4 regions of the Buttiauxella sp. JUb87 genome follow, and region 1 is predicted to be linked to each of the others. Evidence: predicted binding sites of a transcription regulator. Region 1 holds the regulator's gene; each other region holds the start of a gene.
What was found. Region 1 encodes Fur, which represses iron uptake genes when iron is present. Its sites were predicted from a motif close to ATAATAATGAGAACNACTATCAA; they were not measured.

Region 1 (7,375 bases):
ATTCAACATCTTACTTCGCGTTTTTCAGCACTTCGCTGACAATCTCTACCGCTTCTTTCTCAATTTGCAGACGGTGTTCTGCACCTAAGAAACTTTCACAGTAAATTTTGTACGCATCTTCAGTACCCGAAGGGCGTGCCGCAAACCAGCCGTTGTCGGTCATCACTTTCAGGCCGCCGATAGAAGCGCCGTTGCCAGGGGCCGCCGTTAAACGTGCGGTGATCGGGTCACCTGCCAGGGTGCTGGCGCTGACCATTTCCGGAGAAAGTTTGGATAATGCCGCTTTCTGCGCAGTTGTCGCGGAGGCTTGCAGACGGTTGTAGCTTGGCGCGCCGAAACGGGCAGCCAGTTCGTCATAATGCTGTTGCGGGTTCTTACCGGTGACGGCGGTTATTTCTGCCGCCAGCAGACACATGATGATGCCGTCTTTGTCGGTAGACCACGGTGTGCCATCAAAGCGCAGGAACGATGCCCCGGCACTTTCTTCGCCACCAAAACCAAAGCTGCCGTCGAACAGGCCATCAACAAACCATTTGAAACCCACTGGCACTTCAACCAGTTTACGGCCCAGGTCGTTAACCACGCGGTCAATCATCGCGGATGACACCAGAGTTTTACCGACGGCCACATCTTTACCCCACTGCGGGCGATGCTGGAACAGGTAGTTAATCGCAACCGCCAGATAATGGTTTGGGTTCATCAGCCCTGCTGGCGTGACGATACCGTGGCGGTCGTAATCCGGGTCATTGGCGAAGGCCAGATCGAATTTGTCACGCAACGCCAGCAAACCTTCCATCGCACACTCGGACGAGCAATCCATACGGATAGCGCCGTCTTTATCGAGGTGCATAAAGCGGAAGGTTTGATCGACGTGATCGTTAACAATCGTCAGATCCAGGTTGTAGTGTTTGGCGATGCGCTGCCAGTATTCGATACCGGACCCACCGAGCGGATCAACGCCCAGTTTCAGACCCGATTTCTGGATGGCGGCCATATCAACGATATCCACCAGCCCTTCGATAAACGGCTGCACCAGATCTTGTTCTTGTACGTGACCGCTTGCCCAGGCTCTCTCCAGAGAGATGCGTTTTACATCTTTCAGATCCGCCGCCAAAAGCGCGTTGGCACGATCTTCAACCACCTTGGTGACGTTGGTATCAGCCGGGCCACCATTAGGCGGATTGTATTTGATACCACCGTCTTCCGGTGGGTTGTGCGAAGGCGTAATGACGATGCCGTCAGCCTGCGCACCAGCGTTTTTGTTATGCGTCAGAATGGCATGTGAAATGGCAGGCGTTGGCGTGTAGCCGTTTGCCTGCTGCACAATGACATCCACACCGTTTGCAGCCAGCACTTCCAGCACGGAAATAAACGCAGGTTCAGATAGCGCGTGGGTATCTTTACCCACGTAGCACGGCCCGGTAATGCCATTTTTTGCACGATCTTCAGCAATCGCCTGAGCAATCGCCAGAATGTGAGGTTCGTTGAAACTATGACGTGCCGCACTACCACGATGGCCGGAGGTACCGAATTTCACCGCGTGTTCGCTATTCCCCACTTCAGGCTTCAGCACGTAATACTGGGCCGTCAGTTGGGCTACGTTAATCAAATCGCTCTGTTGTGCCGGTTGTCCTGCACGAGGGTGGTTAGCCATTGGCCTTTCCTTCTGACGCGAGGTGTTAGATTGTGCCGCAAACCTTTTCAATCAATTCCGCAGGGAACTGCATTGATTGCATGATGTGTTCAATCATGCTGCATTTACGACCCGTATTGGTGTTAGTGATAACCCAGTATGGCGTGCCCGGAACATGCTTTGGTTTGGTCTGGTTGCCATTTTGCAGCAGCGTTTGCTCATTACCTGCAAAATAGACGCGCGTCCGGCCATGCAGCGACTCGGTCGCTTCACCAAAAGCATGTGCGTCGAGGGTATACAGAGTAGAAAGCACCATCATGAAACGATTGACGGCTTTCTTTTGCTCGGCATATTCATCTGACAACAGTAATTCACGAACCGCACGTACGCGATCGCGAGCTTTGTTTACGGGTTTGGCTTCCGGAGCAGCAGCTGCTGCCGTCTGGCCGGTAGTTACTGGTGTAGCAGGAGATTGACCGGCGGTAAATTTCAACATGCGCCGTAAAATATCGGACGCGCTTTCACCAATGTGCTGCGTGTGGCTGGCAATATAGCGATAGAGCTCGTCATCAACTTCAATTGTTTTCATCTTAATCCGGTGCGGTATCTTTTCTGAATTCAAGTTGTTGGGATTATATGTACATATTCGCACAAATCCCAACCTCGGGTAGCGCCAAACTTATGTCACACCACAAAGTCAGACTAAACTGGAAATTTGCGGCACTGCGGCAGGATGCCGTTATGATACCCTAACCTCACGAAGTAAAAAAAAAGAACTTTGCCATGAAATTGAATGCTCGCCTGCAAACTGCGCAACAATCGACTAGTAATTCCCCCATCGTCCTAATCCACGGCCTTTTTGGTAGCCTTGATAACCTGGGCGTGTTGGCCCGCGACCTCGGGCAAAATCATACGTTGCTGCAAATCGATCTGCGCAACCATGGTTTATCGCCCCGTAGCTCTGAAATGAACTATGCCGCGATGGCGCAGGATGTGGTTGAAACGCTCGAAGAATATGGCTTTGAAAAAGCAATCATTATCGGCCATTCCATGGGCGGTAAAGTTGCGATGGCTCTGACAGCTATTGCACCTGAGCGCATTGATAAACTGGTGCTGATTGACATTGCACCGGTGGATTATCAGGTACGCCGTCACGATGAAATTTTCGCGGCTATTAATGCAGTCAGTAGTAGTGGAGCGAAAACACGTCAACAAGCCGCTATGGTGATGCGTGAGCATCTGAACGAAGAAGGTGTGATTCAATTCTTGCTGAAGTCATTTGCTGACGGCGAGTGGAAGTTTAATGTTCCGGTATTGTGGGAACAGTACGAGAATATTGTCGGCTGGCAAGCTATCCCAACCTGGAATGAACCGGCACTGTTTATCCGTGGTGGTGCATCCCCTTATGTTGACGAATCACACCGCGAAACGCTGCTTGCGCAATTCCCTCAGGCGCGCGCTCATGTGGTTGCCGGTGCCGGACACTGGGTTCACGCCGAAAAACCTGATGCTGTTTTGCGCGCAATCCACCGTTTTATCGACGCAAGTGCCGCAAACTGATTAAAAACAAACCGACTGGCTGTTAGATGCAGCTAACGCGTTGGCGCGCAAGCCATGCTGATGTATGATTGCGCGCTAAAATGCGCCAGAGCACCCCGCTCCGTGCCACCTGAATTCCCTGTCAGTAGTCTAATCATGGCAAAAGAACAAACGGACCGTACTACATTAGATCTGTTCGCGGACGAGCGTCGCCCCGGGCGGCCAAAAACTAATCCGCTGACGCGTGATGAGCAACTGCGTATCAACAAACGCAACCAGCTCAAGCGCGATAAAGTACGCGGCCTGAAGCGAGTGGAACTGAAGCTCAATAACGATGCAGTAGATGCACTAAATCATCTGGCTGAAGCGCGCAATATCAGTCGTAGTGAGTTGATTGAAGAGATTCTACTCGCGCAACTGAAGCAGCATCTCAGTTAGTTGAAAGGCTATATGCCCGGAATACGATGTTGCAGTCTGTGCACAACAGGCTGATAGCAGTTTCCGCACCGCAATGTGTTCTGCTATGATTGCCCTATCTGTGGCCAATTAGCAGCCACCATACCATTAAGTATCAAGAGGTTATTTTACTCATGGCAATCGTAGGCATTTTTTTCGGCAGCGACACTGGTAACACCGAAAATATCGCGAAGATGATTCAAAAACAGCTCGGTAAAGACGTTGCTGAGGTGCATGACATTGCTAAGAGCAGCAAAGAAGACCTGGAAGGCTTCGATATTCTGCTTCTCGGCATTCCAACGTGGTATTACGGTGAAGCGCAATGCGACTGGGATGACTTCTTCCCGACTCTGGAAGAAGTTGATTTCAACGGCAAACTGGTCGCCCTGTTCGGCTGTGGTGACCAGGAAGACTATGCAGAATACTTCTGTGACGCATTGGGCACTATCCGTGACATCATTGAGCCACGCGGTGCTGCTATCGTCGGTCACTGGCCAACGGCGGGCTACCATTTTGAAGCCTCTAAAGGTCTGGCTGACGACGATCACTTTGTCGGTCTGGCTATCGATGAAGATCGTCAACCAGAACTGACCGCTGAACGCGTTCAGAAATGGGTCAAACAAGTTTCTGACGAGCTGAACCTGGCAGATATCATCAACGCCTGATTCTGGATGTGACGCAGCTTTTAAACGGGTTGCGTCACATTGATAGATTATTCCGATTAAAATAATCGCTACAAATTTTTAACTTTTCGGTTTGTCCCTGTACAATGACCCCCTGGCTAAATAGCTAACAAGGCAATTAAATCGCGACTCAGCCGCCATTTTTTAGCTTGATTATGAATAATACTTGCGGTTTCCATTTAGAATCTGCAGTTCTATAATGAGACGCATTCATCTTAACGCTCACCCTGAGTCCGAGCGATCCGTTAAGCAACAGGACAATTTCCGCATGACTGACAATAATACCGCATTGAAGAAGGCCGGCCTGAAAGTCACGCTTCCGCGATTAAAAATCCTTGAAGTGCTACAGGGTCCGGTGAACCATCATGTCAGTGCGGAAGACTTATACAAACGTCTGATTGATATGGGCGAAGAAATTGGTCTCGCCACAGTTTATCGTGTACTAAACCAGTTTGATGATGCAGGCATTGTCACTCGTCACAACTTCGAAGGCGGCAAATCCGTATTCGAGTTAACTCAACAACATCACCACGACCACCTGATTTGCCTGGACTGCGGCAAAGTTATTGAGTTCAGTGATGATTCAATTGAATCTCGTCAGCGTGAAATCGCATCACGCCATGGCATCCGTCTGACCAACCACAGCCTGTACCTTTACGGTCACTGCGCTGAAGGTGATTGCCGTACCGACGAGAATGCACACGAAATCAGCGAAAAGTAATCCGCATATCTGACATTCTGAACCAGATGTCAGGTATAAAAAAACCGGTGAGGAAGCTCACCGGTTTTTTTATTGCCTGAATTCACAGATTACTTGTTGTTCGCACGAATCTCTTGCCAGATTTTATCGCACTTGGCTTTTACCGCCTGGTCGTTACCAGTACGAGTGGCCTGAATACAGTTTTGATAATCCAGGGTGCGCACCGTTTCTTTCTTCGCAAATTCCTGGTGTTCCTTTTCCTGACCCAGCACGTTTAACACGCTCTGACAGGCCTGAATTTTATCAGGATTCCCTTCTGCGGTATTGATACAGGCGCTATAGGCTTGTTTCAGTTTTGTATCTTCAGGTGCCGTTTTAGAGGGTTGTGCGCAGGCGCTCAAACCTAAAGCCATGACCGTAACCAAAATGATTTTTTTCATGCTCGATATCCTTTATAAAACCGGGCGCTTTCACGCCCGGAATCGAATCAGAAGATGGTGAACGGTGCGATGACGATGAATTTCACGTCACGCTCATCCTGGAAGATGTTGCCGTAACCACCGCCCCAGCTTGGGATGTCGGAGTGGTTGTCGTATTGAGTGAAGTGCAGTTTGAACAGAGTGCCTTTCGCGCGCCCATCCTGAATGGTGTACAACGCGTCAAGGCTGTACGCCGATTCTTTCAGGCGATTGTCAGCATCGTAGTAACCGTCAGTGGTTGGTTTAGAGCTTGGTTTTGCATCCCATGCGTAAACATACGAAGCACCTACAGCCCAACCAGCCAGATCCCAATTGCTCAGGTCATACATGGCACCCGCGAAGATGGCTTTTTCACCATTGGCGTTGAAGTCAGAACGGTTATCCCACCAGATATCCAGACGACCGTTTGACGATGCGTAAGTTGGGGTCATACGTTGCAGGAAGTAGCCCTGCTGGCCATCAGCCTTGACCATGGTACCTTCGAGCCGCAGGTCAACCTGGCCCACTTTGTAGCCGAATGTCAGAGCCTGCAACCATGCGGTGCCGTCATACAGATCGTTAACGCTGCCATCAGAGACTTTGTCACGCGAACCGTAGAACTGGTAGCTGGTAGACAATGGGCTGCCAGCTACATCAAATTTGTAGCTTGCTTTAGTGAAGTATTGGTCGATATACCCTTCTGCCTGACCGAATGCCGCTTCAAGAATCAGATCATTTTTGAAGTCATACTTCGCGCCCAGCGAGTGCAGATACTCAACTTTGGTGTTCTTATCGTTCTGATAGAACTTGTCCATCTCCAGGTGCCACGGAGCTTTATACTCATTGGTCCACATGTAGGAGAAGCTCAGAGCACCGGCATCGGCATAATCAAAGTTTGCCCCGGCTTCAGCGCCCTGGTAAGTACCAGGCATGAAACTCCAGTGTGGTGCTAATAAAGATTGCCCTGTTGGCTGGATGTAACCCGCACGGGCCCAAACCGGGCCGTATTTGAATTTAGCTGCGGCTTTATAAAGGCTTATACCGCTCTTATCGCCGGAATAATCTTCATCGTAAGCTTTGTTTGAAGAGGAAAATGCGATTTCGTTCGGGTGGCCGCTGTCGCCATTTTCTGCCATTTCGATAGCAGTAAAGGCGGCGATATCCAGACCAAACATGTCAGCAGCATAACCGGACTGGAAGTCCAGATTGGCGTTCCAGGTAGCGTGAGAAAGGTTAGTTTCATATTTATCTGTCGTAACATCTTTACGGTCACGTTCACGCTGCCAGTAATAAACACCACCGGTCAGTGTTGAATCATCAAAAAAACCTGCTGCACTTGCCTGAGGGATAACAACCAGTCCAGAAAGAGCCGTGACGCCTGCAATAGCAAGGGCCAGCGCACTACGTTTGCCACTAAACGTACGCATATAAAATTCCTCTTTGACGTATAAATAATCGCCGGACGTTAAAAGACGTCAGATAGCGAAAAAAGTAAAAATGCCTAACGGCTAAAGCGGTTATAAATATTTTCCCGCATTTACTGCTCCCCATAAGACTATTTTTCGCGACGCGAATTATCAACGACTTTGTAAGAGTTCATTCCGATATTATGACAGAGAGCACATAATTCATGAGTATTTGTAACAAAAATCAACTGTGGAATTTTATGTTTATAAATCAACAAATATTGATATAAACCACCATATGAGAGCGCTCACATGATAAAAGAAAGGATTTATTATGTTCCGAGATTGACCAGCCAGAGAATTCCCAGGGAAATATAAATAACATTAATTCGCATCGCGAATGTAAGTAAATATTTAATCCTGTGATTATTAAGCAAAAAAAAACGCCGCGATTTGCGGCGTCTTTGTTACATATTGACTGCGTGTATAACTAATTACTC
Region 2 (7,375 bases), 360 kb from region 1:
TCCAACAACCCCTGCCCTAAATAATGCTGACTATCCTTAACGCCAGGCAAAACAAAGAAGTAACCGCCGCCAATCGGCTTCACATACTCCTCCAGCGCCTCGCCATTCAGACGTTGTTGCACCGCCAGAAAACCTTTCTCAAGGTCGTGCTGGAAGCAGACAAACAACAATCCCATATCCAGCTGGCCTGATTTGGAAACGCCCAACGAATAACTGTAACCGCGACGCATCATCAGGTTTGATTGGGTTTCTTTGGTGCGCGGATTTGCCAGACGAATATGTGCATCCAGCGCAATCACGTTACCGTCAGGGTCGGCGGCATAGTCAGGCTCGTCATGCTCGTTTTTCATACCGAGCGGTGCACCACTGTGTTTATCGCGACCAAAAATAGTTTGCTGCTCTTTAAGCGGCGTTCTGTCCCAGAACTCAACATGGAACTGAATGATGCGTACCGCCTGATAGCTGCCGCCCACCGCCCATGCTGGTTCCTGCTGGTTGCCCGTCACCCAAACAACTTCATCCATCAGCGGTTTATTGCCGCTGTCTGGATTGGCGGTTCCATCTTTAAATCCCAGCAAGTTGATCGGCGTTTCTTTACCGCGGCTACGCGCGGCGTGACTGGAGATAAACCCTTCACGCTTCCAGCGCACGCTGAGCAAATCTGGCGTGTGCTTGATGATGTCGCGCAATGCGTGGATAACCGTATCTGCGGTATTCGCGCAAATCTGGATAAGCAAATCACCATGACACAAGCTGGCGTCCAGCGAGTCGTTAGCAAAGCGTTCCATTTTTTGCAGTTTTGTTGGCTTCAGCCCTTTCAGGCCAAAGCGTTCATCAAACAGTGACGTCCCCGCCGACAACGTGAAAGTCAGGTTGTCAGGGTAAATTTCGGCACCGAGGATCCCGGAGTCCATGGGTGGCATCCGCGGATTCGGGGTGTCCGGTGCCGGGCCGCCAGTGGTCAGGAAATCGAAACGCGCAGACAGCAATTTGAACAAACGTTCAAGCTCAGCTTTATCACTTGCCAGCACATCAAAAGCCACCAGCATCATCGCCGCTTGCTGTGGCGTCAGCACGCCTGCCTGATGCACTCCGTAGAACGGTTGTTTTTCCATGCGCGCGTCAGGCGGCAGCGTGCCGGGAGAAGTTTCCGGTTTTGCCGCATGTGCCACAGGGCAACCACCCGCAACGGCAAGGGCGCCACCAAGCGCGCCCAAACCTTTCAGTAACCGACGGCGCGCCGGAAGGTGGCCGCCGTGTTTGCTATTTTCATCCATAAAACTTAATCCAGACCCAGTACGCCACGCAGTTGTGACAAATCTTCAGCCAGCGCCGTGACCGGCCCTTTCAGTGCATTACGGTCAGCGTCGGTCAACTTGTCGTAAGTCTCAAAACCGTCTTTGGTGCGATATTTCGCCAGGATGGCGTCAACTTTCTTGAAGTTGGCATCCACTTTCGCCAGCAACGGTGCGTTATCTTTCACTAGTAAAGGACGCAGCAAGTTGACGATTTTCTGTGCACCATCGACGTTAGCCTGGAAATCCCACAGATCAGTGTGGCTGTAACGGTCTTCTTCTCCACTGATTTTGCTGGCAGCGACTTCTTCAATCAGGCCCGCTGCACCACCAACCACTTTACCTGGTGGGAAGGCCAGTTCAGAGATGCGGGTTTGCAGATCCAGCACGTCGCTATTGAGCTGATCGGCATATTTTTCCATGCCTTTGGTGGAGTTATCACCAAACAGTGCTTTTTCCAGACGGTGGAAACCGGTGAATTTCGGGTCGTTAGCTTTCTGCTCATAATCGTCTTCACGGGCATCGATGCTGCCGTCCAGATCGGAGAACAGTTCGGCAATCGGTTCGATACGTTCGTAATACTGACGGGTTGGTGCATACAAGGATTTAGCTTTTTCTATGTCACCGGCTTTCACTGCGTCAGTAAAGGCTTTGGTACCTTTAACCAGTTCGGCCACTTGGGCAGTGACGTAGGTTTTATATTCGGTAATCGGGCCGGATAACGCCATCAGGTCGTTTTTCGGTGCGGCCTGGTCGCCAGCAGCTTTAACGATAAGTTTGCCTTTCGGGTTGCTGAGCAGGCCGCAAGTCATGTCGTACTCACCGGCTTGCAGGTTGGCCGTCATTTTCTGAGAGAAGCCCGGCGCGATGTTCTCACGCTCTTCGACTACCATCACCCCTTTGAGGATTTCCCACTCCAGCGCTTTCTGGCTGTTGTTCTGAATAATGAACTGGGTTTTACCGGCGTTAACCGTAATGTTCATCGGTTCGCACTGTTTATCAGTAACGGTGACTTTTACCTGAGGAACATCGGCAGCTTGCACCGCAAAGGCTGAAGAGGCAAGCGCAAACAACGCAGCATGCAGGGCTTTTCGACGAAAATGTGTAGTCATGGCCAATCCCTTTAAAACATCAGTATGTTGTAACTAAGAGGCGATTTCTCGCCACAATATTATTAACGAACGCTATTTGTCGCCTGGCTACCCAGACGTGGGGGAATGAAGAACAGTACCAGCGCGGGAATCAGGTAAATAAAGTACATCGCCACTTCGCTGACGCTCGGCGCTTCCTGATAACCAAAAATGCCCTCAAGCAGCGTGCCGGTCAGGGAATGCGTTGAAAGAACATTACTCAGGTCGAAAGCGATATCCTGGAAATGGTTCCAAAGCCCGGCTTCATGGAATGCACGAACCGCACCCGCAGCAAGACCGGCGGCGACCAGTAAAATAAACAAGCTGGTCCATTTGAAGAACACGGCAAGATTCAGGCGTATGCCGCCCCAATAAAGCAAGAAGCCCAGCACGATGGCGGTGCCAAGACCGAGCATCGCACCAAGTGGCGGCATAATGCCGACGTCCTGCTGGAATGCCGCCAGCAGAAAGAACACCGATTCCAGCCCTTCGCGGGCGACGGCGAAGAACACCATCATAATCAACGCCCAGCCGTGGCTGCCTTTGCTATGCAGCGCTTCATCGACCTTCTGCTCCAGCTGCCCTTTGACGTTGCGCGATACTTTGCGCATCCAGAACACCATCCAGGTCAGGATGAATACGGCGATGACGGCGACAATGCCTTCAAACATCTCTTGTTCTTTTTGCGGGAATTCGCCGGTCGTTTCGTTGATGAAGATGCCTAAGCCTAAGCAAAGCGCTGCGGCTGCAACCACCCCAATCCACATGACGCCAATCCACTGACCGCGTTGTGTGCGCTTCAGATAGCTGGCTATCAAACTGACAATCAACGCGGCTTCCAGCCCTTCGCGTAACATAATGAGAAACGGAACGAACATTCCTGACACTCCAACTGTGAACTCAGGTCAAAAGACGTAAAGAAAAGTAAAACCAGAACGATTGTGATTATCATTACCATAAAAATAAACACAAGCAGAGAATTTGAATTTTTGTGTATAGCTGTAAAAAAGGCCGCTATTAGCGGCCTTCCAGATTGCTGGCAAAGGGTGATAAACGTGTTTTGTAGGGCGGATAAGCGTTAGCGTCATCCACCGTTTGCGCGCGTTGTGTCGGATGACGCTGCGCTTATCCAACCTACGAAGAGGTTTGTCAGCAGAATTACTCGACCTGTAACTTTGACGGTGGAGCGGTGTGATAAATCTCATCCGCTTGTGCAAAGCGTTTTTGCATCGATGTACTTGGCGCTTTGCCAAGCAGGCTAACAACCACAATACCGATGCTGCCGAAGATGAAACCAGGAATGATTTCGTACAGACCCAACCAGCCAAACTGCTTCCAGACGATGACGGTCAAGGCACCGATGATCATCCCTGCAAGCGCGCCATTACGCGTCATGCGTGACCACATGACCGAGAACAGCACAACCGGGCCAAACGCGGCACCGAAGCCTGCCCAGGCGTAACTCACCAGACCAAGAACGCGGTTTTCAGGGTTAGCCGCCAGTGCGATGGCAATCAGAGCAACCAGTAGCACCATGAAACGCCCTACCCACACCAGCTCTTTCTGCCCGGCATCTTTACGGAAGAAGGCTTTATACAAGTCTTCAGTAATGGCGCTGGAACATACCAACAACTGGCAGCTCAGCGTAGACATCACCGCCGCTAAAATCGCTGACAACAAGATGCCTGCAATCCATGGGTTAAACAGTAATTGCGCCAGCTCGATGAACACACGCTCGCCGTTCTGGTTAACAGAGCCTGCCAATGACGGGTTGTTGTTGAAATAAGCGATACCGAAGAAGCCCACCGCACACGCACCCGCCAGGCACAGCACCATCCACGTCATACTGATGCGACGCGCTTTGACGATGGTGTGATGTGAATCTGCCGCCATGAAACGCGCCAGAATATGTGGCTGGCCGAAGTAACCCAGGCCCCAGCCCATCAGCGAGATAATCGCCACAAAGTTCAGGCCTTTGAGCATATCGACGTTTTCAATACTTTTTTGCTTGATAACCGCCATTGAATCGTCAAAGCCGCCCACTGCGATAACCACCATCACCGGTGTCAGGATCAGCGCAAAAATCATCAGGCTAGCCTGCACGGTATCGGTCCAGCTCACTGCCAGGAACCCGCCCACGAAGGTATAAATGATGGTTGCCGCTGCACCCGCCCACAGTGCGGTTTCATAGCTCATGCCAAAGGTGCTTTCGAACAGACGAGCCCCCGCCACGATGCCAGATGCACAATAGATAGTGAAGAACAGCAGGATAACCAACGCTGAGATAATACGCAGGATGCGGCTTTTATCTTCAAAACGTCCGGTGAAATAATCAGGCAGCGTCAGTGCGTTGTTGTTCACCTCGGTGTGAACACGTAAACGTCCGGCGACCAGTTTCCAGTTGATATACGCGCCAACCGTCAGGCCGATGGCAATCCAGCTTTCTGAAATACCAGAAAGGAAGATGGCGCCAGGCAGCCCCATCAACAACCAACCGCTCATATCGGATGCGCCCGCTGACAACGCCGTGACCACGCTTCCCAGGCTACGACCGCCCAGAATGTAGTCGTCAAAATTCTTGGTAGAACGCCAGGCGATAAACCCTATCAATATCATGCCAAAGATATAGATAAAGAAAGTCACCAGCATTGGTGTGCTCATGGTCATGCAGATCTCCAAATTTTTATCCATGCCGGAACGCAGCACGGGGATATAGTCATTTTTATTCGCAAGCGTTTTAACACACTATTCACAATAAATTCACCGTACAAAAAATAGCTTTTTGCAGGAGGTTGCACTCGCTCACGCTTTTTACGGTTGCACCTATGGAAAGTGTTAACTATGTCGGTAATTTCGCCCTGTCAGCAAATGATTAGCCAGACAACTTCCTTATTTCTTATTTAACAATTCACTCTTTTTTCAGCTTGCTATCTGGCTCACATTTAACAAGGTTGCATAAAGTTGCAACATGATAGATATTGCCGGATAACTTCTATCAACCCTATATGTACTCACCCGATTAATAACGGGTAAACAGGAGCACTAATGGCCACCACCATGGGCGTCAAACTCGACGACGCAACCCGCGAGCGCATCAAAGAAGCCGCATCACGTATTGACCGCACACCGCACTGGCTAATTAAACAGGCGATTTTTAATTATCTGGAACGTCTCGAAAATAATGACGAATTACCAGAACTGCCGGCCCTGTTAGCGGGTGCAGCAAACGAAAGTGATGAAGCCGCTCCGCACGTTGACGAGGCGCACCAACCGTTCCTCGATTTCGCTGAACAAATTCTGCCGCAATCGGTTACCCGTGCCGCCATTACTGCCGCATGGCGTCGTCCAGAAACCGACGCGGTGCCGATGATTCTGGAACAGGCTCGCCTGCCGCAAGCTATCGCCGAACAAACTCATAAACTGGCTTATCAACTGGCCGAAAAACTGCGCAATCAGAAGAGCGCCTCTGGTCGGGCGGGCATGGTACAAGGTTTGCTGCAAGAATTCTCGCTTTCCTCGCAAGAAGGTGTGGCGCTAATGTGTCTGGCCGAAGCGTTGCTGCGTATCCCGGATAAAGCCACGCGTGATGCGTTAATTCGCGACAAAATCAGCAACGGCAACTGGCATTCGCATATTGGCCGTAGCCCGTCGCTATTTGTCAACGCCGCCACCTGGGGTTTGCTGTTTACCGGCAAACTGGTGTCCACCCACAATGAAGCCAGTCTGTCGACCTCCCTGAACCGCATCATCGGGAAAAGCGGTGAACCGCTGATCCGTAAAGGTGTGGACATGGCGATGCGTTTAATGGGCGAGCAGTTTGTCACCGGCGAAACCATTGCCGAGGCGCTTGCCAACGCCCGCAAACTGGAAGAAAAAGGTTTCCGCTACTCCTACGATATGTTGGGTGAAGCGGCATTAACCGCCGCCGATGCGCAGGCTTACATGGTTTCTTACCAGCAAGCGATTCACGCGATTGGCAAAGCTTCTAATGGCCGTGGCATTTATGAAGGCCCGGGCATCTCAATCAAACTTTCTGCGCTGCATCCGCGCTATAGCCGCGCGCAGTATGACCGCGTGATGGAAGAGTTATACCCACGTCTGAAATCTCTGACGCTGCTGGCTCGCCAGTATGACGTGGGGATTAACATCGATGCGGAAGAAGCCGACCGTCTGGAGATCTCCCTCGACCTGTTGGAAAAACTCTGTTTCGAACCGGAACTGGCAGGCTGGAACGGCATCGGCTTCGTCATTCAGGCCTACCAAAAGCGCTGCCCGTTTGTCATTGACTACCTGGTTGACCTCGCTTCCCGTAGCCGTCGCCGCCTGATGATCCGCCTGGTGAAAGGCGCATATTGGGACAGCGAAATCAAACGCGCACAAATGGACGGGCTGGAAGGCTATCCGGTATATACGCGTAAGGTTTACACCGATATTTCCTACCTCGCCTGCGCCAAAAAGCTGTTGGCAGTGCCGAATCTGATTTACCCGCAGTTCGCCACACACAACGCGCACACCCTGGCGGCAATCTACAACCTGGCCGGGCAAAACTATTACCCAGGCCAGTATGAATTCCAGTGCCTGCACGGCATGGGCGAACCGCTTTATGATCAAGTGGTCGGCAAAGTTGCCGATGGCAAACTGAACCGCCCTTGCCGCATTTATGCACCGGTCGGCACCCATGAAACGCTGCTGGCTTACCTGGTGCGCCGCCTGTTAGAAAACGGTGCCAACACCTCGTTTGTTAACCGTATTGCCGACAACACCTTGCCGCTCGACGAACTGGTTGCCGACCCGGTAACCGCTATCGAAGCTATCGCGGCAAAAGAAGGTCAGCTTGGCTTGCCACATCCAAAAATTGCCACGCCAAAAGAGTTGTATGGCGCAGGTCGCACCAACTCCAGCGGCCTGGACCTGGCGAACGAACATCGTCTGGCGTCACTCTCCTCTGCC
Region 3 (7,375 bases), on a different contig from region 1:
GAGATTGCTTATCGCATTTGATGGTAGCCATTGTCGGCCTCGGGTGGCTATCTCTCAATGCTTATTCCTGCCTTTATCTTGCCTATTTCTCCTGGGTGCTGGAGAAATGAAAGAATTAGTTGCACACTGACATCGGTAGAAAAGCCATGCGGAGCGCAGGAAAATGAAGCGGAAGGCGATTTGTCAGCAGTTAACTAACAAAATTAATTTATTGATACAAAAAGAAAATAGTGGCCTGAGTTCTCTGCCAAACGTTAGCTTACTGTATGGCACGAAACCCTATGCGCGCACGCCAGTTATGTATGAGCCGGGGATCATTATTCTCTTTTCCGGCCATAAAACGGGTTATCTGAATGATCGCGTGTTTCGCTATGATGCCAACGAATACCTGCTATTGACCGTCCCACTCCCTTTTGAATGTGAAACCTTTGCTACCCCTGAAGTACCGTTGGCCGGACTGCGCATTAATATTGATATTTTGCAGCTTCAGGATTTGCTGATGGATATCGGCGAAGATGATTTATCGCACCCGCAAACCTGCTCGACCGGGATTAACTCCGCCCAGCTATCTGAAGAAATCCTTTGTGCTGCCGAGCGCTTGCTGGACGTGCTGGAACACCCGCTCGATGCGCGTATCTTGGGCAAACAAATTATCCGCGAGATTCTCTATCACATTCTGGTGGGGTCATGCGGTGCGGCACTGCTGGCGCTGGTTAGCCGGCAGACGCATTTCAGCCTGATAAGCCGGGTGCTCAGGCGCATTGAAACGCAGTACACAGAAAACCTGTCGGTGGACCAACTCGCCGCAGAAGCGAACATGAGTGTTTCGGCGTTTCATCACAACTTTAAGTCGGTCACCAGCACCTCGCCGCTGCAATATCTCAAGAGTTACCGTTTGCACAAAGCGCGAATGCTGATTTTGCATGATGGGATTAAAGCCAGTACCGCGGCGATTCGTGTCGGGTACGAAAGTGCATCGCAGTTTAGCCGCGAGTTTAAGCGTTACTTTGGTGTGACGCCGGGGGAAGATGCTGCGCGGATGCGGGTGATTTAAAGGAAAGTGAACAGCGTTAGCGGGGTGGATAATGTCACGTTATCCACCCTGTAATGTCTTATGCCGGGTTAAATTTTTTCTTGATGACCACAAACAGAGTACCCACAAGTCCTGCTACCAGCAGCGCCATCGGTAGCACCATCAGGCAAGTCATCACCTGATCTTCATGGCGTTTCACAAATGGAATCATGCTCAGGGCAAAGCCCAGACTCGTCACACTGCCGACCCATAACAGTCCACTTAACCAGTTAAACACCTGGAAGCGACGATTGCTGAGCCCAGAAATCCCCGCCATGGTAGGCAATAACGTGCGGACAAACGCTAAAAAGCGGCCCGCTAACAAAGCGGCTAACCCGTGCCGGTCAAACATCACCGTCGCCCGCTGGTGGTATTGCGGTGGTAGTTGCTTCAGCCAGCTTTTCACTATTTTGGTATTACCGAGCCAGCGCCCTTGTGCGTAGCTCAACCAGCAGCCAAGGCTCGCCGCCGCGGTGAGGATCAATAAGGTGGGGACAAAACCCATCACCCCTTTCGCCACTAAGGCTCCCGCGAGTAACAGCAGACTGTCGCCCGGCAAAAATGAGGCGGGTAGTAATCCATTTTCGAGAAACAGCGTCGCAAACATGACGCAATAAACCACTCCAACAACATGAGGGTCCGCGAGTGCAGCAAAATCATGTTGCCAAAGCGCCTGAACAATATTGTGTATAACAGCCATGGCAAATCCTGTGGAACCGCTTTATTGGGCGCACCTAAATCTAAAGTCATTAGCTTAGGCGCACCTTAATTTTAGGGACATAGTGTAACGCTAAATGGCCTGCGACACCTTGATCACAGGCTCAACAAATCACCATGAAAGCAAAAAAACTGTTCTTTGCGGTGTCCACATTTGGCAATTTTAGGCGATACGCTGGAAACCTGCGTCCAGATCGGCAATCAGGTCGTCCACATTCTCCAGCCCGATATGAACACGCACCAGCGTTCCGGTGAAGTCTATTCCCCCGGCAGGGCGAATCTCCGCCAGTTCTTCTGGCTGGTTGGCCAGAATCAGCGATTCATATCCGCCCCATGAATAGGCCATACTAAAGTAGTTGAAATTGTCCAGGTAGCTTTGATACTGGTCATTATTCAAACGCTTTTTAAGCACAAATGAGAACAAGCCGCTGCTCCCTGTAAAGTCTCGTTTCCAAAACTCGTGGCCTTTGCTGCCTGGCAATGCAGGATGATTGACGCGCTCAACCTGCGGATGTTGCGCCAGCCATTCGGCAATTTTCAGGCTGCTTTCATGATGTTGACGCAGACGCACGCCTAATGTGCGCAAACCACGGCTGGTCATATAAGCAGTATCTGCATCCAGCATTTGCCCCATCAGATACGAGTTCTCACGCAACTGATCCCAGCAGCGGGCGTTTGATACCGCCGTTCCGACCATCGCATCCGAATGGCCAATCAGGTATTTGGTTCCCGCCTGAATTGAAATATCAATGCCGAAATCCAGCGCTTTAAACAAAATGCCCGCCGCCCAGGTGTTATCGATCATGATGATGGCGTCAGGGGCCACGCTGCGTATCGCCTGAACAATGGCTGGAACGTCATGTACTTCCATTGTTATCGAACCAGGCGATTCCAGAAATACAACTTTAGTATTGGGTTGCACGAGTTGGGCAATGCCTGCGCCAATCATCGGGTCAAACCAGGTGGTCGTGACGCCGAGTTTAGCGAGGATTTTGGTGCAGAAATCCTGGCTGGGTTCGTAGGCGGAGCCGGTCATCAGCACATTATCGCCATGTTCGACAAAGGCCAGAATCGCATTGGCGACGGCTGCGGCACCGCAAGGGTAAAGTGCGCAACCCGCACCGCCTTCCAGTTCGCACATGGCTTCTTGCAACGAGAAGTGGGTCAGGGTGCCACGGCGACCATAAAACAGCTCGCCTTTCGCGCGGTTTGCCGTGGCCTGTTTTTTGGCTTCGACGGTTTCAAAAACCAATGATGACGCGCGTTGAATGACGCTGTTAACCGAACCCTGGGTGAATTTTTTATCGCGCCCGGCATTAACCAGCGCCGTTTCAATGTGCTTGTCAGTCATGTTCACTTTGCCCTATTTAACCATCTGGATGTCCAAAACTAACTTATCATGCTTTTGCTGCGTAAACGCAAGGAATCCATGGACAATTTAAGGCACTCTTTAAATACTAATGAGAACTACTATCAATTCGATGTCGTTTTGATATTATTGCGCACAGTTTTAGTATTATTTCGCGGTGGAGAGTAAGAGTGACGAATAATTTGATGCAGACAGATCTCTCTGTCTGGGGCATGTATCAGCATGCTGACATCGTGGTAAAGATTGTGATGATCGGCCTGATTCTGGCCTCTGTCGTCACCTGGGCAATCTTCTTTAGCAAAAGTGTTGAGCTGATGTCGCAAAAGCGCCGTCTGAAGCGTGAACAACAACATTTAGCTCATGCCCGCTCTCTGGATGAAGCCAGCGAAATGGCCGAAACGTTTGATGCAAAAAGCCTGAGCACGATGCTTATTAATGAAGCGCAAAATGAGCTTGAGCTTTCCACAGGTAGCGAAGATAACGAAGGCATTAAAGAGCGTACCGGTTTTCGCCTTGAGCGCCGAGTTGCGGCGGTGGGTCGCCACATGGGGCGCGGTAATGGCTTTCTGGCGACTATTGGTGCCATTTCCCCGTTTGTCGGTCTGTTTGGTACCGTCTGGGGCATCATGAACAGCTTTATTGGTATCGCACAGTCACAAACTACTAACCTTGCTGTTGTTGCACCAGGTATTGCCGAAGCCTTGCTGGCAACGGCTATCGGCCTGGTGGCAGCGATTCCGGCGGTTGTTATCTACAACGTATTTGCTCGGGTGATTGGCGGTTACAAAGCTTCTCTGGGCGACGTTGCTGCTCAGGTTTTACTGCTGCAAAGCCGTGACCTCGATTTAGCAGCCAGTTCTCTTGCTCGCCCGGTTCGTACCGCTCAGAAACTGCGTGTAGGTTGATCCCATGGCTTTGCGTCTTAACGAAAATCTCGACGATAACGGTGAAATGCACGAAATCAACGTGACACCTTTTATCGATGTCATGTTGGTATTGCTGATTATCTTCATGGTGGCAGCGCCGCTGGCGACCGTCGATGTGAAGGTTAACCTTCCCGCGTCTTCAAGCCAGCCGCAGCCGCGCCCGGAAAAACCGGTCTACCTGTCTGTCAAAGCCGATCACACGATGTTTATCGGCAACGATGAAGTGACCAAAGAGAGCATGGTCAATGCTCTGATTGCTGCGACAGAAGGCAAGAAAGACACCACGATTTTCTTCCGTGCCGACAAATCAGTTGATTACGAAACGATGATGAATGTGATGGATACGCTGCATCAGGCAGGGTATTTGAAGATTGGCCTGGTTGGGCAAGAAGTCACGAAAACCCAATAAGCATCAATTTTCCTTTCTCTCCATCGCATCACATATATAGAGCGGCCTGCTGGTTAAACTAGCAGGCCGCTTTTTCATAAAGCGAATGAGCGACAGCTGGCGATTTCCGTGTTTCGCCTGGCACGAATGGTTTTGCTGGGCTAATCTCGGGCATTGCCAGGAGACACGCGCTAATGAAAACCGAACGCCACCAGCAACTGGTTCAACTTGTCGAGCAGTACAACAATCTGACCACACAACAGCTGGCGCAGTTATTAGGCGTGAGCCAGGAAACTGTGCGGCGCGATCTGCGTGTACTACAAAAGCAGGGGAAAATTGTTCGCCAACATGGGCGGGCAAAGCGCATTAATCGAGGCGCAGACGAAAGCGGTGATCCTTTCACCGCCCGCCTGAAAAGCCATCTCAATAGCAAAGCGGATATTGCTCATCGTGCTCTGGCCTGGATTGTGCCGGGCATGGTGATTGCACTGGATGCCAGCTCAACGTGTTGGTATCTGGCGCGATTACTGCCAGATATTCCTCTCACTGTTTTCACCAATAGTGAACGTATTTGCCAGGCGTTATCCAGGCGCGAGCATATTAAGCTGATTAGCACTGGCGGTCTTCTCCAGCGCAAATATGCCTGCTATATCAATGCCCCGCTGGCAGCGCATCTTAAATCGATGGATATCGACTTGTTCCTGTTTTCCTGCGAGGGAGTGGATAGCGACGGAACGTTATGGGACACGCGCAGCTGGAATGCTGAATATAAAACGATGTTGCTCAAGCGATCAGCGCAGTCCTTGCTGTTGATCGACAAGAGTAAATTTGACCGGGTGAGTGAAGTTCGGATCGGGGAGCAGGCTGATGTGACCGAAATTATTAGTGAAGGCGAGCATACTTTAACGCCTTACAAATGCGGAGTTTTGTAGTTGTTTTCCAGCAACGCACGCGTGCACGACAAACTTTGCGCCTCTTCATCTCTTAGTTTCTGATAAACCACTTCAAGCCGGGCAAGGATCTCGTTTTTCCACCGCGGCTGGTGGGCGATGATTTCACAGAGCACCGCTCCGTAAACTTCTTCTTTTACCCGCCAGGGAAAGATCTGGTGGCGGTTATGCCATTTCTGTTCAACCAGTGCCGAGGTGATATTGAGCTGGCTTTGGGTAAAGCGTGCAATATTTCCATTTTTAATCTGCACTAGTGCTGCAATATTTTCGCGTAATAAGGTGTTATCGGATTCTGCACCCACAGGTGAATCGTAACTGTGCAGAACCTCAGGAAGTTCTTCAGACATTGAGATTACTCGTCCAGTGAATAAAACATCGGCCAGCTTTTTTCCTGGGTGAGTTGATTGACCCAGATTTGCTGTGAATGGTGACTTATCTGCAATTCTTTATCTTCTATTAGCATTTGCAGGTCGGCAGGACTGATCTTTTCTTGCTCAATTAATTCATTTAATACGGTGACCAGCGCTTCAATTTTAAGCGCGCAAAATAATCGGTCTTTTAAATGTCGGTCGCTTTCTTCAAGCAGAGTATTTTTCGCCTGCCCAGCGTAATGATTTGCGCTAAGAACCGTTTTCTCGAGCGATAAAATATTATCCTGGGGATTTAGTGTTAGAGCGCTATCTTCTGCTAATGGTATAAATGCAACCTGCATAGCAGGAAGCATTCCTGGTACCATGTTTTTAGGTAACATATATAAATATCCTGTTATATCAATAGAATGAGATGCGTAGTCACCAAGAATAGCGTTGACAACATTTTGCCTCAAAATTACTATAAAAAAAACAGGAGTCCCCATGCAAAGTGTCTTTTATTCAATTGTATTAATACTATTGTTGCTGTGCGGCGTATTGATGCTAATGCGTGAAAAATCCCATTCCAGCGTCAACCCCATCCCTCAGGCTTCCCCTAAATTAAATTTCTCGCAGAGTGATGAACATGAAGATTACTTTGCGAAATTAATTTTAAAAATCACCCCTGATTATTATTGGCGAGTAAGCCATGAATATGCAGATTTTAACCACGCCACTATTAAGCGTATGAGTATCGATATGCTTAGCGCCGATCCCAAACTCTTTAGTGCCCAACGGCGATGCAGCGATTTAAATTCCGCTATCTATCGCTATTACGACAATCTCAGAAAACGTTGCACTGAGGGTGAAAAAGTCTCTTTTGCTGACATCGAAGTGCTGAACTTACGGCAGTGTTTTGATGAGTTCAGCCAGGATGCTTACCCAGCGCTGGTGGCACTGGTTTGGCCGCATTACCAGCGGCCGGAAGTCAGTCTCCATAACGTGTAAGCCCCATGCCAAACAGCCTGACTCAGTATCAGGCTGTTTTTAAAATAAAAAAAATAGAAGTCTAAAAATAGACCGATTCTCTCGTGGCTAAATTTCATACAGCGGTTATTATTTGCTCACCCAAAAGGAGTTGTTCGTCCCATTGCTAAAAATCAGCAATGGCTTGTTTCGCTGTATTTGCCAGTAGATGAAAGATATTTCTTATGCCTCGTTTAAAAAAATTAATTGCCGCAACTTTGTTTATTATTCCTGTTATTTTTAGTGCAAATTCCTTTGCTTTTAATATGCCAAAGGAATTTGCATCAATCGCAAGCCAGTCGCTTGCCAAGAAAGATGTGTTCTCTGAAAAAGGGAACTATATAAAGAATGATGATCACGGTAATACCAATAGTATTAAGTCTGCCATATTGGCACAATTTTCAAACTGGAAAGGAACGCGTTATCACCTTGGCGGTACGACACATCAAGGTGTCGATTGTTCTGCACTGATGCAGCATATATTTAGCGATTCATTCCATAAATCATTACCGAGAACCACAACGCAGCAAATAAAAAATGGGCAGCCTGTCAGCAAAGAAAAACTCGAGCCGGGTGA
Region 4 (7,375 bases), on a different contig from region 1:
CAAAGGTATATGGGGCATAGCGAAACCAGGTAGAGAGTGCCAATTGGGGCGCAAATATAGCAAATTCATCGAATGTGCGCCATTAAAGCTCTATAATCCCGGTTCTGATTTCCCAGGAGTAATTTGATGACTGCGTTAACCCCGGCAAGTGAAGTGCTGCTGCGCCATAGCGATGATTTTACCGAGAGCCGCGTGCTGTTTGCCGGTGATTTACAAGACGACATGCCTGCCCGTTTCGAAACGGCAGCAAGTCGCGTCCATACCCAACAATTTCACCACTGGCAGGTATTGAGCGCTCAGATGGGCGAAGATGCACAATACGGCCTGGTGGCTGACGCCAGCAGCATTGGCGACTGCAATACATTAATCTATTACTGGCCGAAGAATAAGCCAGAAGCTCAGTTCCAGCTGATGAACATTTTATCGTTGATGCCAATTGGCAGCGATATTTTTGTGGTTGGTGAAAACCGTAGTGGTGTGCGCAGTGCTGAGCAGATGCTCGCCGAATTTAGCCCACTCAATAAAATTGATAGCGCACGTCGTTGCGGTTTCTATCATGGTCGCCTGGAAAAACAGCCGCAGTTTGATGAGAATTCCTGGTGGGATGAGTATCAACACGAAAGCCTGACCGTAAAAACTCTGCCTGGCGTGTTTAGCCGTGACGGTCTGGACACTGGCAGTAAATTGCTGCTTTCCACGCTGACACCGCACACCAAAGGCAAAGTGTTGGATGTCGGTTGCGGCGCAGGCGTGTTGGCGGTAACGCTTGCTAAGCATTCACCAAAAGTCCGTCTGACTTTGTGTGATGTTTCTGCACCAGCCGTTGCGGCAAGCCGTGCAACGCTTGCCGCCAACGAAATTGCAGGCGAAGTTATCGCCAGTAACGTCTATTCCGAAGTGAATGGCCGTTTCGACATGATTATCTCAAACCCACCGTTCCATGATGGTTTACAAACCAGCCTGGATGCGGCTCACCAGCTGATTCGTGGCGCAGTACGCCACCTGAATATGGGCGGTGAATTGCGTATCGTGGCGAACGCCTTCCTGGCGTATCCGGACGTGCTGGATGAAACCTTCGGTAACCACGAAGTGATCGCTCAGACAGGCCGTTTCAAAGTTTACCGCTCAGTTGTGATGCGTGGCGTGAAGAAGCGCTAACACGTTGTTGTGCCGCTTTTTGCAGCGATTAGAAAAGCGGCACTAAATTAACTGTTGACGACGCGCAGAAAACATCTAGAATGCGCCTCCGTGGTTACAATACTTCGGTGTTGTGGGTATGCGAAGGTGGCGGAATTGGTAGACGCGCTAGCTTCAGGTGTTAGTGTTCTTACGGACGTGAGGGTTCAAGTCCCTCTCTTCGCACCATTAACCACGCAAGATATCGTTCGCACTGCGCGAAGGTGGCGGAATTGGTAGACGCGCTAGCTTCAGGTGTTAGTGTTCTTACGGACGTGAGGGTTCAAGTCCCTCTCTTCGCACCAATGCGAAGGCGATATCAGATAAGATTTGATTTGCGAAGGTGGCGGAATTGGTAGACGCGCTAGCTTCAGGTGTTAGTGCTCTAACGGGCGTGAGGGTTCAAGTCCCTCTCTTCGCACCAATTCTTATCACCCTCTTCTGGCTTCACTCTCGTCATTCTCTGTTTCACATCCCTATTTCATAGCTTCCAGATTCATCATCACTAGTGCAAGCCCACTGGCAAATGCAACGCATGATGGCAACAAGACAAAATGACGTAACCGTTTATGGTAGAGCATTGCCGTCGTCACCAATAATCCCAGCACAATCAGCACTCGCCACTGACTAAAAGAAAGATCCAGATACAACAATGCGGCGACAATTCCTCCAGGTATCAACACTGCCCACGCACTTTCTAACTGCCGTTGTAACATTATCTCTATCTCATCAATTGGTAATGATAACCAATATCATATGATATAATTTCTCGTTTGTCAGCGCTTGTGTAGATTCTGTTTTACATTAGAAATGTTTAGCATTCCTGATCACCAGATGACATATATTCATTAAGGTGATAGATTGAGCGACGATTAAAAACACATAATTAACAGTCAAATAATTTCCTTAAGAAATCACTTTCCTATCTATTTTTATAATATTATTCAACAGCATAATGTTGAGTTCGAGTAAAAAGAACTATCTGATATGACAGCAACAACCTGGCGCGCTTTACTCAATGGGAAACATCAACTCTCGTTGCGTTTATTTTTATTACTGAACGCGTTTTCTGCGGGATTTAGTATGGCGTCGCCTTCTGCCCACACTCAGCACCTTACCTTACCGATTATCATGGTGCTGGTGATAAGCCTCTGCTGCCTACTCTGGCAGTTTTTTAACAAAAAAACACTGATCAACATTAACGCTGTTTCGTTAATAATTGGCTCACTTTGGGCATGGCATATCTATATAAAAGTCAGTGTGATGCCGATTAAAGATCTTAATTTTCTAATTATTGCCTTACTGGCGATATTATTTATTGGCTCAATCTCTTTTATCAATAACATACAAGCATTTATCGCCTCATGCTTGCCAGTAACGCTAATGATTTTATGGCTCGACCACGGGAATAATTGGCCGAGAGTTTTATATTCGGTGGCCCTCCCGGGCATTGGCATTATCATTCAGAATATCATTCAGCAACGTAATGATAATTTTACTCGTCGTTTAATGGATAAACTACTCGAAGAGAAAGAAACTCTTAACGATTTGAGTATGTTAGATCCCCTTACCGGTCTGTATAACCGCCGTGGTTTTCAAAATCGACTTGAGACAGTGTTAGCCGTTGGAAGCGGCACGCATTTCGTCTTGTTGCTGGATATCGATCATTTTAAAGCTTACAACGACAACTATGGTCATAGTATGGGCGACCAGGCTTTGATACATGTCTCTGCCGCCATTCGCGATGCCGTTCGTTCTCGCGATATTGTCACCCGTTATGGCGGTGAAGAATTTATGGTGTTGCTGACCGATGTGGATGCCGAGCAGGCTTTGCAAACCGCTGAACGTATCCGCCAACGGGTTTATGATTTAAAGATCCCACACTTGTTTAATGACGACGTGGCAACCCATGTGACGGCCAGCATTGGCCTTGCCGTGCTGGAACAGCAAAACATCGAAGAGGCCTTACGGCAGGCTGATAGCGCTCTTTATCGAGCCAAACGCCAGGGTCGTAATAGCATTTTTGTCAGCGAATCGCTGCTGCCTGCCTGAGCAAAAATCCCCCATCAGAACACGCGCACAAAATAGCCTTGCTAAAGGCTTTGCCTATAGATAGGATTGGCAATCATTATCATTTGTATTAGTGGTCTTGTTTGTCGATGGCTTTTCAGTCTTCCCAGTTTCTTGATGATTTTGCATGGCACTCGCCATTTGCTACCAGCTCACAGCCAGAGCTGGCAGATGAGCTGCGCGCGCATTTCATCACCCATCGACCTTATTTTAATGACATCATCAAATTCAATGAGCCCGCTCCGGCAACCAGCCAGACGTTGTATCAATGGGCCCAACCCGCTGCGTTAACCTCGCTTCTTGCCTGTTACAGTGACCATATTTATCGCAACCAGCCGCAACTTGCCCGTGAGGGGAAACCGCTGAAATCACTGTGGGCGCAATGGTATCTTGGCCTGCTGGTTCCACCGCTGGTGATGGCGCTGATCACTCAGCCCCGAGCGCTGGATATCGGCCCACAACATATTCATGTCGAGTTTCATGAAACGGGCAGAGCCGCCACTTTCTGGATAGACGTTCAGGAAGATAGAGTGGCAACCACCCAGCCGTTGCAACAACGCATTGAGAAACTGCTGGTTGAAGGGCTAATGCCGGTCGTTGAGGCGCTGGAAAACAGCGGTGAGATCAATGGGAAACTCATCTGGAGCAATACTGGGTATTTGCTAAATTGGTTTTTTGGTGAGCTGAGAGAGTTGCTTGATGATGCGACAATCGCTGAATTGCGCCACGCCTGTTTCTTTGAAAAACAACTGCGCGATGGCCAGGATAACCCCCTCTACCGCACTGTAATCCTGCGCGAAGGTTTGTTGGTACGCCGCACCTGCTGCCAGCGCTATAAGTTGCCTGATGTACAAGGTTGTGGCGATTGTACCCTGAAGTAATAAAGCAAAACGGCGGGTTTCCCCACCGTTTCATCTCACTCTTTCATTTCATTAAGCAGCCTGTTGGCTCTCTTCGCCAGAGGCTTTCTGAGCTTCTTCCGCTTCCTGCTCCAGCAACTGCTTCTCGTACACTTTAAAGAACGGGAAGTAGATGATGGCGGAAACAACAGCCAACAGAATCACCAAAATCGCCGCACGGAAATCCCAGCCTAATGCCCATGCAGCACCGATTGGCGCGGGTGCAGTCCATGGAACCACTGAAATCACACGGCCAATCAAATCCATCTTCATAGCACCCCATGCCAGCACGGCGTTAACCATTGGTGCCAGCAAGAATGGAATAAAGAACACTGGGTTCATTACGATTGGCGTACCAAAGATGACGGGTTCGTTAATGTTAAAGCAAGTTGGGACAATACTCAGACGGCCAATGGAACGCAGGTGGGCAGATTTACTCCGCAGATAGCAAATCACCAGACCCATAGTGGCCCCCGAACCACCGACAACAATGAAGAAAGTCCAGAATGCTTCCATGAAGATGTGTGGCAAAGGTGCGCCTTGTGCCAACGCGCTCTGGTTCATCCCCAGGTTGGTCAGCCAGAACATTTGCAGCATGCCGGAAACAATCGCCGCACCGTGAATCCCGGCAAACCACAGCAAGTGACCAATCAGCACCGCCAGCAGAATCGCCGGCAATGAATCAGCAGCAGATACCAGAGGTTTAAACACCGACATAATCGCTTGCGGGATTAACATGTCGAACTGCGACTGAATCAGCAGGCTCAGCGGGTAGAGTGTCAGAACCACAACCAGCACCGGAATCAGCAGATCAAAGGAGTTTTTGATCATTGGTGGAACCTGGTCTGGCAGCTTGATCCCGATATTGTGCGCTTTCAGGAAGCGCATCATTTCAACACAGTAAACCGCCACCAGAATCGCGGTAAAGATCCCCGTGCCACCCAGGCTATCCATCGGCATCACACCTTTGGTTTTCGGAGCCGCCACCAGCAGGAATGCCATTAGCGAAAGCATCGCACACATGAACGGATCCAGGCCGTGCGACTTCATATAATGTTTACCGAGGTTATAGGCAATCGCCGCACAAATGTAGATAGACATAATGCCCATCGTCATATCAAACGGCGTCAGAATTTGCCCTTCAAACTGTTTTGCCATATCCAGCCATGCACGAGCAAAGCCCCAGGTGGTGGTTGGCGAGAAAGGCGGATAGGCGAAGACCAGCAGGAACGAACCGACAATCATGAATGGCATCGCAGAAATAAACCCATCACGAATCGCCATAACGTGGCGTTGTGATGAAATTCTTCCCGCGACGGGACTCACGTAGTTTTCTACGAAGCGAAAGATCAGATTAAAAGCGGCATGATTCGATGACATAGCAGTGCTCCTGTCAGGCTTTCAACGCGAATGTTACAGCGGGAAGAATATCGCCGCGTAACAATCCGTAATTTATATAATTGATCCCCGTAGCCGGGACCTTTTTAGATATAGCTTTAATGTCTAAAACACTGGCAGGGGCATCAGTGGCACAGCATAAAAAAATAGGTTTCATAGGCTGCTCTTATTATTGGGTACAGGTGTGTGACCGTTTCAGTATTCATCGCCTTTTCTTACTCTGCAACCGGTTACTGAAACCGGTTGCAGTGATTGTGAAGAAGATCCAGAAATCACTGAAACTTTGAGTTGTTTAGCTATTTCACATCACAGCATTGGCTATTGACGGTATGTATTCATGACACATAGAAATTATGCGTTCACTGGTTTACATATAGCACAGCCTTATGCCAAATTATTTGCGGCCAAGAATGGGAGAAAAGCATGAGCCTGCAGTCAGTCCGGCAATTCTTTGCCGAAAACGCCCCGGATATCGACATCATAGAATTAAACCAAAGCACCGCCACCGTTGCTCTGGCAGCCATGGCCCATAACGTTGAACCGGGCCAAATTGCTAAAACATTGTCGTTGAAAGTTAAGGATCAAGTCGTGTTGGTTGTCGCGAAAGGTGACGCACGCCTGGATAATAAAAAACTCAAAGCGGCTTTAGGGGCAAAAGCCCGCATGCTCAGCAGCGATGAAGTGGTTATCTGGACAGGTCATCCAGTAGGCGGGGTTTGTCCGTTTGGCCTGGAAAATCCGTTAACGGTTTACTGTGATATTTCACTAAAACAGTACGAAGAAGTTTTACCCGCAGCAGGAGCGATTCATAGCGCAGTGCGTATTTCCCCGGCTCGTCTGGCTGAACTCACAGCTGCACTTTGGGTCGATGTCTGCCAATAATCAGATGACTGAGGACGCACTAGCGAACCTCAGTCATCACTAATTTTCTTCATATCCCCTGGTGATACGGAGGCAAATTCAGCTCCTGCATCCCATGTACACTGATCATCCATGCATACATTTCGGCGTCCGTTTTCAGCATCAGGCGGCGCATAGCACTGCTTTTTTGTGCACTGATGGTTTTGTAACTTTTCTCGAGCAGAGTCGCAATTTGGGTCAGTTGCCACCCTTTGCTAAGCAGCCGTAGAACACGACGCTCTGAAAAAGTTAAATTGGCATTCGTCACCGTAATATCGGACGTATTAACCGCTTTTTCTTGCAAAAGAAGCCGGCTAATTCTTTCGGTTTGACCACCGCTATTAAAGACATGTTCGATAATACGGCTCATCGGTTCATGTAAAGAAAGCAATGCTGTTTTGGCCGTCAACAACCGTTCAATGGCAATATTCACCAAGTTCACGGGAAGCGTGAAAACCCACTCCACTTGCCGGTGCTGATTTTGTAATTGGTTGAAGAAATCACAGGCTTCGAAGATTTCCTGCAACGTGCTATCCAGTTCAATAACCACCACATCGATCTGCAGCAATATTTCTGGCCTGATATCCAAATAGTTTTCACAAAGAATGAGCGATGATTTCTCAGCGCGTTCCTTCATCATAAACTGAAGGCCTTCTCTCATCATTGGCCGCTTGCTAACAACTAACGCGCGGCAAAATGGGTTACGCAAAAAGACCTTTGCTTTGCTTTCCTGCATATTTATCTCCTTTTAAAACTTTCACTTTCCTAGCAGTGCGCAACCCAAGACATGGAGATCTTTCTCACACTGAAGGCCGAGTTTTTCCATCGCATGTCTTTTATGTGCGCTCACCGTTCTGATATCGCGTCCTAAACTTTGAGCAACCTGGCTGACGTTGTGCCCAAGAAATAACTGCCCTATTACCTGAACTTCG

Region 2: efeU (iron uptake transporter permease EfeU) is a predicted target of Fur. The motif match lies at 3,361-3,383, and genes of this name have one in related genera.
Region 3: exbB (tol-pal system-associated acyl-CoA thioesterase) is a predicted target of Fur. The motif match lies at 3,244-3,266, and genes of this name have one in related genera.
Region 4: fhuF (siderophore-iron reductase FhuF) is a predicted target of Fur. The motif match lies at 3,295-3,317, and genes of this name have one in related genera.

The regions. Positions count from the first base shown of each region.
Region 1 is NZ_SNVY01000003.1:419,861-427,235, reverse strand. Features, by position in the region: gene pgm (phosphoglucomutase (alpha-D-glucose-1,6-bisphosphate-dependent)) at 11-1,654, opposite strand; gene seqA (replication initiation negative regulator SeqA) at 1,680-2,222, opposite strand; gene ybfF (esterase) at 2,417-3,193, shown strand; gene ybfE (LexA regulated protein) at 3,329-3,610, shown strand; gene fldA (flavodoxin FldA) at 3,763-4,293, shown strand; gene fur (ferric iron uptake transcriptional regulator) at 4,580-5,032, shown strand; gene chiQ (ChiQ/YbfN family lipoprotein) at 5,122-5,451, opposite strand; gene chiP (chitoporin) at 5,499-6,896, opposite strand; gene glnS (glutamine--tRNA ligase) at 7,370-7,375, opposite strand, start outside.
Region 2 is NZ_SNVY01000003.1:784,047-791,421, reverse strand. Features, by position in the region: gene efeB (iron uptake transporter deferrochelatase/peroxidase subunit) at 1-1,277, opposite strand, end outside; gene efeO (iron uptake system protein EfeO) at 1,283-2,407, opposite strand; gene efeU (iron uptake transporter permease EfeU) at 2,470-3,303, opposite strand; gene putP (sodium/proline symporter PutP) at 3,584-5,092, opposite strand; gene putA (trifunctional transcriptional regulator/proline dehydrogenase/L-glutamate gamma-semialdehyde dehydrogenase) at 5,471-7,375, shown strand, end outside.
Region 3 is NZ_SNVY01000005.1:108,754-116,128, forward strand. Features, by position in the region: gene EC843_RS17620 (AraC family transcriptional regulator) at 164-1,054, shown strand; gene EC843_RS17625 (DedA family protein) at 1,113-1,772, opposite strand; gene metC (cystathionine beta-lyase) at 1,953-3,140, opposite strand; gene exbB (tol-pal system-associated acyl-CoA thioesterase) at 3,329-4,063, shown strand; gene exbD (TonB system transport protein ExbD) at 4,068-4,493, shown strand; gene fucR (L-fucose operon activator) at 4,667-5,404, shown strand; gene EC843_RS17650 (hypothetical protein) at 5,383-5,769, opposite strand; gene EC843_RS17655 (hypothetical protein) at 5,775-6,173, opposite strand; gene EC843_RS17660 (RNA helicase) at 6,277-6,780, shown strand; gene EC843_RS17665 (NlpC/P60 family protein) at 6,984-7,375, shown strand, end outside.
Region 4 is NZ_SNVY01000002.1:632,182-639,556, forward strand. Features, by position in the region: gene EC843_RS11110 (DNA polymerase III subunit psi) at 1-9, opposite strand, end outside; gene rsmC (16S rRNA (guanine(1207)-N(2))-methyltransferase RsmC) at 127-1,158, shown strand; tRNA gene EC843_RS11120 (tRNA-Leu) at 1,279-1,365, shown strand; tRNA gene EC843_RS11125 (tRNA-Leu) at 1,395-1,481, shown strand; tRNA gene EC843_RS11130 (tRNA-Leu) at 1,514-1,600, shown strand; gene EC843_RS11135 (DUF1435 domain-containing protein) at 1,653-1,892, opposite strand; gene EC843_RS11140 (GGDEF domain-containing protein) at 2,164-3,228, shown strand; gene fhuF (siderophore-iron reductase FhuF) at 3,336-4,127, shown strand; gene EC843_RS11150 (PTS sugar transporter subunit IIC) at 4,179-5,525, opposite strand; gene EC843_RS11155 (YbaK/EbsC family protein) at 5,967-6,425, shown strand; gene EC843_RS11160 (LuxR C-terminal-related transcriptional regulator) at 6,475-7,179, opposite strand; gene EC843_RS11165 (LuxR C-terminal-related transcriptional regulator) at 7,201-7,375, opposite strand, start outside.